One region of the Shewanella sp. HL-SH4 genome, then DNA from elsewhere that is predicted to be linked to it. Evidence: predicted binding sites of a transcription regulator. Region 1 holds the regulator's gene; each other region holds the start of a gene.

Region 1 (4,315 bases):
AAAAGGTATTGGCTATTTACCACAAGAAGCCAGTATTTTTAGAAAGCTCAGTGTGCAAGATAATATTATGGCCGTGTTGCAAACCCGAAAATCGATGACTTCGGATGAGCGAATTCAGGAATTGGAGCATCTTTTAGAAGAATTCCATATTACCCATATTCGCGATAGCTTAGGCATGTCGCTATCTGGTGGTGAAAGACGACGGGTAGAAATTGCACGCGCTTTAGCAGCCAATCCTAAATTTATATTGTTAGATGAGCCCTTTGCGGGTGTTGACCCTATTTCAGTGATTGATATTAAGAAAATTATTCTTCAACTCAAACACCGTGGCCTAGGCGTATTAATTACTGATCATAATGTCCGTGAAACACTTGATGTATGTGAGCGGGCATATATTGTTAGCCAGGGGAATTTGATTGCCGAAGGCACCCCAACTGAAGTACTCAACAATCAGCAAGTTCGAGCAGTATACTTAGGCGAACAATTCAAGCTATAGTTAATCTAAATAGGACCTGAAGCACTTGCTTGGCAAAATGTTTCTGGCGACTAAGTTAATTGATCGTGTATAGGTAAAGTAAAACCATTTGTTAAAAAATTGCGACTATCACTCACTTTAATCAGTGTAGAAAGCCGAATTCTTCTAGGGATCAGCAGTAATGAAAGCTTCACTCCAACTTAAAATGGGTCAGCACCTCACTATGACCCCACAGCTGCAACAAGCTATACGTTTGCTGCAGTTATCATCTTTGGAGTTACAGCAAGAAATTCAACAAGTATTAGATTCCAATCCTTTGCTTGAAATGGAAGATGAATTTTCAGCACTTAGCAACAAAAATGATAACTCCAAAGACCTATCAGAAACTGACTTCAATGAAGTAAGCGCACCTGTAGTCGAAAAAGACACTTCAAATGTCGACACCGCAGAGTCAATGACTAAAGAGCAAATGTCTGAAGACTTGCCAATGGACACTACCTGGGATGAAGTGTACAGCGCCTCCCCAATGGCAAGCCCTGGTTCGGGTTCTGGCAGCATGCCAAATGATGACATGCCCTTCCAAGGTGAAACATCCGAAGGATTATACGAGCATTTAGAATGGCAAAAAAATCTAACCCCTTTTTCTGAAACAGACCTCGCTATTGCCACTGCCATTATTGATGCCATTGATGACACAGGTTATCTCACCCAAAGTACTGAAGATATTTTAGAAGCTATGGGCGATGATTCTGTCGAATTAGACGAAGTCGAAGCGGTACTAAAACGTATACAACATTTCGACCCTCTGGGTGTCGCCTCACGTAGCTTAAGTGAATGTTTATTGATTCAACTTGTTCAGTTTGCACCAGACACGCCCCATATCGATAATGCCAGAATGTTAATCAAAGATTATTTAGATTTGATTGCTGGACGTGATTTTCGCACACTCATGCGTAAAACTAAGCTAAAAGAAGATGAGCTGCGCGAAGCAATTGAATTAATTCAATCTTTAAATCCACGTCCTGGCACAATGATCACCCCACCGGATGATGAATATGTTATCCCAGACGTGTCAGTGACCAAAAAGAATGGCCGTTGGGTCGTTGAATTGAACCCTGATAACATGCCAAAAATAGGCATTAATCAACAATATGCCGCCATGGCAAAAAGCAGTAAGAGTTCAACAGACACTCAGTTTATTCGAGGTCACTTACAAGAAGCCAAATGGTTTATCAAAAGCTTAGAAAGCCGCAGCGACACCCTGCTTAAAGTATCCAATTGTATTGTGCAATTTCAGCAAGGTTTTTTTGAGTACGGTGCTGAAGCCATGAAGCCTATGGTGTTGAATGACATAGCTGAAGCTGTCGAAATGCATGAGTCCACTATTTCGCGTGTCACCACACAAAAGTATATGCACACACCGCGCGGACTGTTCGAACTTAAGTATTTTTTCTCTAGCCATGTCAGTACTGATGATGGCGGAGAATGTTCGTCTACAGCAATTAGAGCTTTTATTAAAAAGCTGGTTGCTGCTGAAAACCAGAAAAAACCACTAAGCGACAGTAAAATGGCAGATCTTCTGGCAGAACAAGGGATTAATGTTGCACGTCGCACCATAGCGAAATACCGCGAAGCGATGATGATCCCTCCCTCAAACCAACGTAAGAGTTTATAATCTACCTAGGCAATTGGAGGATAAATATGCAAATCACCTTAACGGGTCATCATATTGAAATTACTGAATCACTAAGAGAATATGTCACAAGTAAGTTTACAAAACTTGAACGACATTTCGATCAGATCAATAATGTCCACGTAGTATTAAATGTCGAAAAGCAACAACAGATAGCTGAAGCAAAAGTCAGCTTGAATGGAGCTGAGGTATTTGCGACATCTGAACATGCTGACATGTATCACGCTATAGACGCCCTGATTGATAAACTCGATCGTCAGGTCATTAAACACAAAGAGAAATTAACTAAGCATTAATGATGGAACTTAGTACCATCCTGCAGCCGGAATGCACCTCCTGTGCCACACCGGGCAGTAAGAAAAAGGTACTGGAGCTTATCAGCGATTTAGCTGCAGCCCAGTACCCATCCCTCTCTTCACAAGAGATTTTTGAAAGCCTAGTGGCTAGAGAAAAAATGGGTAGCACAGGAATAGGCTCTGGCATTGCAATCCCGCATGGTCGTTTAACGTCCATCGTTCACCCTATCGCGGTTTTTATAAAGTGCGAAGAAGCGATTTCATTTGATGCTATCGACAAACAACCAGTGGATCTCTTATTTGCATTACTGGTGCCAGCAGACCAGTGTCAGCAACATCTCAGTACCCTATCCTCAATGGCTGAAAAGTTATCGGATAAACATATTCTTAAGCAGTTACGAAAAGCAAGTAACTCAACTGAACTCTATCAGGTTATCACAGCATGAAATTAGTCATTGTATCCGGTCGTTCGGGCTCAGGTAAATCTGTCGCACTTAGGGTACTAGAAGACCTAGGTTACTATTGCGTTGATAACTTACCACTGCCCTTAATTGGACGGCTATTAGAACAGCTTAGAAACACCAATGAACTGGTGGCTATAAGTGTTGATGTTCGAAATATAGAAGAGCAAGGTAAAGTATTACAGCAGCAGCTAGCGTGGTTATCTGAGGATACGGAAGTCATAAGCTTTTTTTTACAGGCAAGTGATGAGGCACTACTAAAACGTTACAGTGAAACCCGACGACTACATCCTTTATCGAAAAAGAATATGTCCCTACAAGATGCGATTCAATTTGAAGGTGAGCTACTAGCGCCTATTTCTGAATACGTAGACCATTTTATCGATACATCTAAGCTAAATATTTATCAACTTAGTGATCAGGTACGTGAAATTTTAATGGGCAGTGTTGATAAAGAGTTAGTGATCAATTTTGAGTCATTTGGTTTTAAATATGGCATGCCCGCCGAAGCCGATTTTATGTTTGATGTACGCTTTTTACCTAACCCACATTGGGAAATAGAATTACGCCCCTTTACTGGATTAGATGAACCGGTACAGGAATTTCTTGGCCAGCAACCGCTGGTAAATAAATTCATTTGGCAAATAGAAAACCTATTTGAAACATGGATGCCCCACTTAGAGCGCAATAACCGCAGCTACCTAACCATAGCTATTGGTTGTACCGGTGGCCAGCATCGTTCAGTTTATATCGCCGACCAGCTTGCTAAACGTTTTTCAAGTGGTAAAAAACATGTTGTTCAAGCAAGGCACCGAGAGCTTATAAATAAGCACAAATAATCGCAATAAAGTTACTTGTCGGAACTTAACTAAATGAGTCTTTTACAGCGCCAAGTCATCATATCAAACAAGCTTGGTTTACACGCACGAGCGGCGACCAAACTGGCTATTCTTGCTAATGCATTCAATGCCAATGTTACCCTGATCCAGGGTGATAAAAAAGGCCAGCGCCGCCAGTGTTTTAGGCTTATTAATGCTTGAAAGTGGCTTAGGTAAAACCATAGATATCATAGCTGAAGGGCCAGATGCACAATCAGCGCTTGATGCTATATGCGATTTAATTAATGACAAGTTCGAAGAAGGTTGTTGATCCTAATCACTTCCCCCAGCGATTGAATCTACGTTTTCATCATGAACCCACCTTTGCTTTAAAATAGCTAACCGTGTTTAATTTAACTTATTGAGTTGCTCGCTTAACCAGAGTTAAGTTGAGGTTAAATTAATGCAGTTAGGATAATTTAAATCTCCCTCCGAATTAGTGCAATTGCACCATTATATTGCATACCCTACGACCACCACAGAAACCATAAAATCATAAAACATTGAAAAAA
Region 2 (4,315 bases), 460 kb from region 1:
GCAAACCGATTAAGGTCGCAGGAATAGTCACCATCAATACATCAATTAAGCCAATATCAAGCTGATTATCTACCGCAGTTGCCAATACCACTGCAGCTGCGGCGGCTATTGGGCTTGCTGTAATGCCCATTTGTGAGGCGACTGTGGCCATTGCTAATGGTCGTTCAGGTCGGATACCTTTCTTGTATGAAACATCATAAATAACGGGCAGAAGTGGATAAACCGAATGACCAGTACCAACAAGTACAGTTAACGAATAGGTACACAGTGGGCCTAAAAAAACGATGTGTTCAGGGTGTTTACGTAATAGTTTTTCGGCAAACTTGACCAACAGTTTTAAACCACCAGTGGCCTCTAATGTTGCTGAAGCCGCGACTACAGCCAAAATAATCAGCATTACGCTGACAGGCGGCGTACCCGGTGCTATGCCAAATACAAAAGCCAGTACCGAAACACCTAGCCCACCCAGTAAGCCAAAGGCGATTCCGCCATGGCGTATACCAACAAAAATGACAATTAATAACAACAGCATATGTATATAAAACATTATCAGTACCTACCATATTAAATAGCTGTTGCAGGTATAACACAGCAGAAAATACCGTTAGTGACCAAAATCAAGCTATTGCATAAAGCGCCGTGCCTAATAGATAAAACTGTGAGTTATTGAACACTTTTTATGAGAGTTATACTCATCTAACTAATTAGTTTATAAAAATCAACTTGAAAGGTTATCTCAGCCAAGCTTCACCCACTCATTAACAAACTACCACTGATATATTTTTGACTTACAACGAGTCTAAGTTAATCTTAAGTGCAAAGAATAGTGATACAAAAGGGTGGCAATTAATGAATCGGCTGATAAATAAATGCTTTAATGCAAAATCAAAAATGTTAACGGCTCACTTAAGCCTAATATTGATTGGATTGTTGCTATTACTTTCAAGCCAATTAGCCGCAGCAGCTGTGGTTGACAAAGTTATCACCATTACCACCCAGGAGTGGGCGCCTTACCAAATAGAAGTTGGTCAAAAAAATGATGGTTATGCGATAAAAGCCTTAGACTGTGTAATGGATAAACTTCAACAACCTTACAAGGTAATATTTCTCCCGTGGGGGCGTGCGCAGTTAGAAGTGAAACAAGGCAAGTACGATGGTTTTTTTTCAGCCTCACACAACAATGAAAGAGATGGTTTTGCGGTATTATCAAATACTTTTATTGCACAGCAATGGAACTTTTACTTACTCAAAAATACCGCTATCCCCTTAAATCAAGACGCGATTAAATCAAACGCACAATTTGGTGCTCGCAGACATTCCAACGCCACATTCTGGCTAAAAGAACACAATTATAACGTTATCCACCAAGCAAGTACTTTGGATGAGTTGATATACTTACTTGAAAAAAATCGCATAGGTGCGATCTTAGAAAACAACTTGTTTTTTGAAGCGGCAGCCAAACGAGTCAACATTCCAGTAAGTAATTTTGCTGCGGTACCCAATCTAGATAGATCACTAGGTGTTTATTTTGGTAAAACCTTTTTGAAACAATATCCCGATTTTTTAGATAAATTTAATCAACATACTGAAAGTTGTAGATTTATCTCAGAAACCATTGATTAAACGATTTTTCATATCAGTGCCATTTGGTTATATTACACTTAATAAGAAACCAGCACGCAGGCTGGCCTTTTCGATCTAATGTCACCTCGATGTTGGTATAGTCTATGAATCCGTAATACTGAGTTCATCAACCACCTTATCTACATCGTCAGCATTTTTAGCAATAGCAACAACCAAGTCACGTTCTGCATCACTTGTTACTGTTCCTTCTAGTGTTACAACACCAGATTTAACATCAACATTAATATTAGAACCCGCTACATCATCAGAAAACAATAATCGTGTTTTAACAATCATTGCTATCTTAGCATCGGTTAGGTCATCACCTAAATCACCGCCTTTACTATCATCTTGCTGCATCATAACAGTCAATTGATTATCAACGCTTTCAACGCCATCTAAGCTTTTAACCAGCTCACCCGCTAATGATTTATCAATACTACTATCGACTTTACCCGTTAGAATAACCTTACCGGCGTGTACATCGGTATTGATATCAAACGAGTTAAGATTGGTGTTGAGCAATAATGTGGTTTCAACTTTACCGTCAACCCATGCGTCTTTAGCGTCATCCTGCCAATCTTGTGCTGCATTTGCAGAAAAAGCCATTGCACCAAGCATCGTACTTACTACCAAAGATAATGTTGTCTTATTCATAAAGATATCCTCCATTGTTTATCTTGATATAAGTACTGCGTAAATCATGCCAACAAATTAAACTCATGTTTTAAATGATTTTTATTATTTAACATGTGTGTAAACCTAATCATTTTTGGACATTTTTACCGATAACCGGTAACTCTTTCACTTGAGTGATAACTAATATTCAATGGCGATGCAATCATTCAATTAGCAGCATTTTTACTGCCCACATAGAGGCTTTTCATACTATCGCACTCCATTTGAAGCCATGCACAGCCTTCCGCTAATTGCTGAGCAACCTCTTTATTTGTTACCTGCCGAGCAGCCGACTTAAGTTGATTTAAAGCCTGTTGTTCTACATCTAAAAGCCACCCTACTGCTGTCCATAGTTTATCTTGCTTTATTGCATCACTTGCATGTGCATATCCTGTAATAAAAGACGATGAGCTAATTGGTTGAACATCATAAGATGCCACTTCACCTTGCTTTATTCGCTGAAATAAGGGCACCAAATGTTGCAACATAGATCTTCTAGTTGCAGCCATATCCATAAAAATACGCTTGAAATTATAGTCATCCATATCGGCAATCGTTTGCGAGTAAAACAACTGCCCCGCTTGACACAAATCAATTGCATCGCGAATAACCCCTAAATCGATTTGCTTGCTTGATAAATAGTTAATCTGTGAATATTGCAATGTCATTTCTCCTACCATTAAATAACTAATAGCTATCCTGTAATATTTGTAGTCATAATGGATAAACTAATATGGCTCACCTTATGATTGAGTCATGCATAATTCGTACACAACACTGAAAAACCATTAAAAAATTGATTAATAAGTTATTATTTGCAAAACCTTCTCGACACAAACAACATGTTAAGAAAAAGTTACCGATTGTTATTGTCAAATTTACAAAGTTGCCATTAGTTAAATGAGCACCAAAAAGGAGTAACACTGACATGGCCGGTCCTATCTTGTTTTACCACTTGCTTCATCCTCAAACAGCTACACGGCTCTTACAAGTAGCTAGTTGTAGGCATTTCAATAAAATAGCGAGTATTACTGAGCTCCCTTGGCCAACACAACTTGAGGCGAGTAACGCAGATGTGGCAATTATTGAAGTATCTCAATTAAGCCAAGCTGATTATGCCAGCCTTACAGGTAACGCCTTAATGTCTGACATTGAATTTATCTTTTTAAGTGAAGGGAAACCCAACCCTAACCTTGATAAATTAATGTCAGAAGGTGCTGGCTACCATTTTAGACAGCCATACGATATGGAACTCATTGATGACACCCTAAGTGATTTCGCTCAAGACTTATTACTAGAATCATCTAAACGCCAGCAGGTATTATCCAGTGAGTTAGATCAATATGGATTACTCGTTGGCTCATCCCGTGCTATGCATAAGCTGTATCGCACTGTTCGCAAAGTCGCGGTGACAGAAAGCAATGTATTAATTGTTGGCGAGAGTGGTGCAGGTAAAGAATTAGTCGCTAACACTATTCATCTTGCAAGTAACAGATCAAACGAACCTTTTATTGCAATTAACTGTGGTGCACTCAGTCCGGAATTAGTCGACAGCGAGCTATTTGGTCACACTAAAGGGGCTTTTACCGGTGCACACCGTGATCATCGTGGGGTATTTGATCAAGCTGAAGGCGGGACGTTATTTCTAGATGAAATTACTGAAATGCCCATTGATCATCAAGTGAAATTATTAAGGGTATTAGAGAATAGCGAATATCGCCCCATTGGCAGTGCCAGTGTAAAAAAGGCCAATGTACGCATTATCGCTGCAACTAATCGTGATCCTGCTAGCGCTATTGAGCATGGTCTTTTTCGTGAGGATTTATACTTCAGACTAGCTCATTTTCCTATTCGCGTTCCACCACTTCGTGATAGAGGTGATGATATTTTCGGGTTGGCAAAACATTTTTTAGCCTATAGAAATATCACTGAAAAACTCAATAAAATCTTTACGCCAGAAGCTGTCAGTTTTATTCAACAACAGCGTTGGGCAGGTAATGTGCGTGAGTTAAAG
Region 3 (4,315 bases), 330 kb from region 1:
CACCGCCTCTTGGTAATGCTGCTCAAAATAGGCTTGCTGCGCCATATCATAATAATAAAATGGGTTGTTGATTCTCTGTAACTCTAAAATTTTATGTACAGCCGCCCATTCATCTAACCTATCTTGCTCACCCAGAATCAAGGCTAAATTAAATAAAGTCGTCATGTCTTGATTATCGACCGACAACGCAGCTTGATATGCTTGTTCAGCTTTTTTATCGTCGCCCTTATGTCGATATATCACTGCGAGTGTATTGATACTGGCTACAAACCTAGGATCCATTCTAATCGCTTGTTTAATCAAGGCATAAGCTAAGTCATACTGTTGCTCCACCAATGCTTCTGCGGCAATATTGTTGTAATACATTGCGGTCAAGGTTTGCTTATTGACTCGTTTTTGACCAAAACCACGTACTGCCCTTTCAGGTAGAAAATCAACTAATATCTTGCTGTCACGAAATGAAACAGTATTAGCATCAGTAGCGGCGACTAAGAATAAATTCACATGGCCATTTACAAGATAAAATCCGCCTCGCCTATCCCAAACAGGCTCAACATCAATATCTTGAAATTCTACAGGTATATTAAACACATCCGCTAATGCGGCTGATAATACCACCAGCGACATACAGTTGCCCTGCCGATTAATGGCCGTTTCACTGGCAGGGCGTGTGTAATGGTCTCGGTATTCAAAGCCGCCATTTTGCGCTCCAATATATTGGGCCAGCCACTGGTGAATAGGCATTTTTCGATGTTGAGTGGCATTGTCTCTTGAATAAACTTGCTTTATTTGGGCGACATAAGAAGAAGGTAAGCTATAAATTTGCTCAGGTGAGATGATCTCAGTTGTGGTAAATAGCTCGTCATGAAATAGTGATTCCACATCAATGGGCTCTACTGAAACAGACGTGGACTGACAGCCAGACAGTGGCCAAAAAAGTGCAAACATTACCAATATAGGTAACACTCTTTGCTTAAGTTGATGTAAGCCAGTAATAGGATTGACGTACTTTTGAAAGGTAATAGACCACATAACCCAACCCTCTTAATCGAAATACGAATAAGATAAGTTTAGTCAAGTAAACCCTTTTCAGCCAAAAAGACGTAAATTTAACAACGGGCATCCACCAGTTCAACTCAGATTAACAGAGTACTATTTAGGTTGTGCTGGATGCTTAGGCGGATCTATTTTAATAAATAACTCTTTATTTTGATAGTCATACGGACGATAAGCAAAGCCATTACAGCTAAAATATCGATACGGCAAAGCAAATGGAATACAGCCCACTGGCAGGGCCTGTAAAATTTCAATTTGCTGCTGCATTCTGAGCGCCTCTTGCCATTCGAACTCTTTAGCAATTTGATCGCGAACGGCAAAAGCATCAAATTGTTCAGATGACTTTCTTACTACAACTTGCCCTGCACTAAGTGAATAACTGACCATAGAACTTATCGCGATTACCGTAAAAGTCATAAAGTGATTGAAGGTATTCATAGGCCGTCTCAAATGATGTCATAAACAATAAATCTAGCACATAAAAAAACAGAGCCCTAAAGGACTCTGCTTAAATATTACGACGCTTGTAAAATTAGCTACCGTTTTTTACGCTAACAAACTCAGGATAAGCGTCAATACCACAGTCAGATGCATCCATACCGACATACTCTTCCTCTTCACTAACACGAATACCCATAGTCACTTTGAGAACAAACCAGACTAAAAGTGACGCTGTGAATACCCAGCCAAAGATAACTGCTGCACCGAATAACTGCGATCCAAAACTTGCATCAGCATTTGATAATGGCACTAGCATCAGCCCTAATAGACCTGCTACACCATGAACTGAGATTGCGCCCACTGGATCGTCAATTTTGATACGGTCAAAACCAATAATCGAGAAAATAACCACACCACCAGCAACTAAGCCAATGACACCAGCCATAACAAGTGAAGGCGATAATGGATCTGCCGTAATTGCCACAAGACCTGCTAAAGCACCGTTTAATATCATAGTTAAATCAGCTTTACCCCACACCACTTTACACACAATCAAGGCGGCTATAGCACCGAATGCAGCGGCGGAGTTAGTGTTAACGAAAACCTTAGCCACGGCTGACGCATTTTCAGCATCAGACACCAATAACTGTGAGCCACCGTTAAAGCCAAACCAGCCCATCCACAGAATAAACATACCTAAAGTAGCCATTGGTAAGTTAGATCCTGGAATTGGATTAACCTGGCCGTTAGCACCATATTTACCTTTACGAGCACCCAGTAATAATACACCTGCAACAGCCGCTGCTGCACCCGCCATGTGTACTATGCCACTGCCCGCAAAATCAACAAAACCAGCTTTTGATAAAAATCCACCGCCCCAAGTCCAATAGCCTTCAACAGGATAAATAATCGTCGTCATAAACACTGAAAATGCCAGGAAAGCCCATAACTTCATGCGCTCTGCAACCGCACCCGATACAATCGACATCGCGGTAGCAACAAACACAACTTGAAAGAAAAAGTCAGACTCTAGTGCGTGGTCAGCATCAGCAGCTTGCGAACCAATTAATGCTCCAAACGAAGGAATAATACCGCCTTCAGTATTGTCGACATACATGATGTTATATCCAACAAGTAAGTAGGTTACACAAGCGATTGCATATAAACATACGTTTTTAGTTAAAATTTCAGTGGTATTTTTTGAACGAACTAAGCCAGCTTCTAACATGGCAAATCCTGCTGCCATCCACATCACTAATGCACCAGAGATCAAAAAATAGAAGGTATCTAATGCAAAGCGTAACTCGCTAACAGTTAGTCCTAATTTTGCTAATTCTTCCATTATCATTGCCCCTTATAATGCTTCGTTATCAACTTCACCGGTACGAATACGCACGGCTTGTTCTAAATTAGTTACAAAAATCTTACCGTCACCAATTTTGCCGGTATGCGCTGCAGTGGTAATAGCCTCAATTAACATATCTAGGTTTTCTTCTTTAGTGGCTATTTCTAATTTTACTTTAGGTAAAAAATCCACTTGATATTCAGCACCACGATAAAGCTCAGTGTGACCTTTTTGACGACCAAAACCTTTCACCTCAGTAACTGTCATACCCTCAATGCCCATACCAGCTATTGCTTCACGGACATCATCCAATTTAAATGGTTTGATGATTGCGCTGACGAGTTTCATCCCGACCTCCAAAAATTAATAAAATATGAATTTGTTATATATTTGTTGATAAAACAGATTCAATCATCAGGCCAGTTTTTTAAGTTAATGTTTTAAATAGAAATAGAGTAAATTTTCAATAAAAATAGCGACAATTTAGCACCATAATGGTGCACTAAAAACTAGGCCGCTTAATATTGGTGCAGCTCTACGATGAAATGAGCGAAGAAAAGATTAGTGTTAGCCAAGTGATAAACCGCATAAAAAAAGCCCTCTTTCGAGGGCTTTACTAAAGCATTTAGCTAATTCAAGTTAACTCTTCAAAGTTGCCTCGAGTAAACTTACAACTTACTTATAAGTCGCTTCGCGTTTTTTTGCTTCTTCTTGCCATTTAGGCACTAGATTTTTCTTGAATGCTTCTTTTTCTGCATTCATTGTTTTCATGTCCATGCCTAATGCTGCTTGCGCTTTTGCTTTAGTCGACGTGTCAGGATAAGCAATGGGTTGCTTAACACCTTTAGCCGCCAATAGATGAGCAAGCTTAATACGTGCATTAGCCGCTTTATCAACCGCGGTGCCTAAAATACGTAACGCTTCATCAGCTGCGTGAGCCGCTACACCATGTGATGCAGTTGCATAGTCCCAACGCCACTGTGAATGACGGATATCCATAAGAATAGGCTTCATTTCAGCTTCAGTTGCACCCGCATCCCAAGCCGCTTTTGCTTCAAAGTGAGCTTTAACTAATTGTGCTTCAGCACTGGCTTTAAGTTCACCTACTTTTTGCTTGCGTTCATTAGTTAAATTAACCATGAACTCTTTGCTTTGGCTATGGCAGGTAGCACAGGTTTCATCAAAACGGTCAAACGGATTACCCACTTTGTGATCGGTAAACTTACCTTTACCATTTGCTTTAGCCACTTTAGGCATATGACAATCTGTACAGGTTACGTTGTTTTTTCCGTGCACACCTGCTTTCCAAGTTTCATAACCTGGATGCTGTGCTTTAAGCATAGGAGTTCGAGATACAGCATGGGTCCAATCAGAGAACTCCATATTGTCGTAGTAAACTTCCATTTGCTCAACAGTAGTTCCCATATCCCACGGGAACTTCACAAAACCTGGTTTATCCGCTGTTTTCTCGAA

Evidence for each region. The regulator sigma-54, encoded in region 1, starts transcription at its own class of promoters, with help from an activator protein. The targets are predictions, from matches to a motif close to GTTGGCACGNNNNTNGNNT.
Region 2: ACRWQL_RS10065 (BON domain-containing protein) is a predicted target of sigma-54. The motif match lies at 2,316-2,334, and genes of this name have one in related genera.
Region 3: ACRWQL_RS06545 (P-II family nitrogen regulator) is a predicted target of sigma-54. The motif match lies at 3,248-3,266, and genes of this name have one in related genera.

Annotation. Positions count from the first base shown of each region.
Region 1 covers NZ_CP195037.1:1,605,730-1,610,044, forward strand. Annotated here, with positions in the region: gene lptB (LPS export ABC transporter ATP-binding protein) at 1-496, shown strand, start outside; gene ACRWQL_RS07960 (RNA polymerase factor sigma-54) at 657-2,150, shown strand; gene hpf (ribosome hibernation promoting factor) at 2,177-2,464, shown strand; gene ptsN (PTS IIA-like nitrogen regulatory protein PtsN) at 2,467-2,910, shown strand; gene rapZ (RNase adapter RapZ) at 2,907-3,764, shown strand; partial or broken gene ACRWQL_RS07980 (HPr family phosphocarrier protein) at 3,798-4,074, shown strand.
Region 2 covers NZ_CP195037.1:2,065,641-2,069,955, forward strand. Annotated here, with positions in the region: gene ACRWQL_RS10055 (anaerobic C4-dicarboxylate transporter) at 1-547, opposite strand, end outside; gene ACRWQL_RS10060 (substrate-binding periplasmic protein) at 850-1,623, shown strand; gene ACRWQL_RS10065 (BON domain-containing protein) at 1,726-2,280, opposite strand; gene ACRWQL_RS10070 (hypothetical protein) at 2,469-2,969, opposite strand; gene ACRWQL_RS10075 (sigma-54 interaction domain-containing protein) at 3,230-4,315, shown strand, end outside.
Region 3 covers NZ_CP195037.1:1,279,217-1,283,531, forward strand. Annotated here, with positions in the region: gene ACRWQL_RS06530 (tetratricopeptide repeat protein) at 1-1,032, opposite strand, end outside; gene ACRWQL_RS06535 (hypothetical protein) at 1,153-1,473, opposite strand; gene ACRWQL_RS06540 (ammonium transporter) at 1,589-2,839, opposite strand; gene ACRWQL_RS06545 (P-II family nitrogen regulator) at 2,852-3,190, opposite strand; gene nrfA (ammonia-forming nitrite reductase cytochrome c552 subunit) at 3,518-4,315, opposite strand, start outside.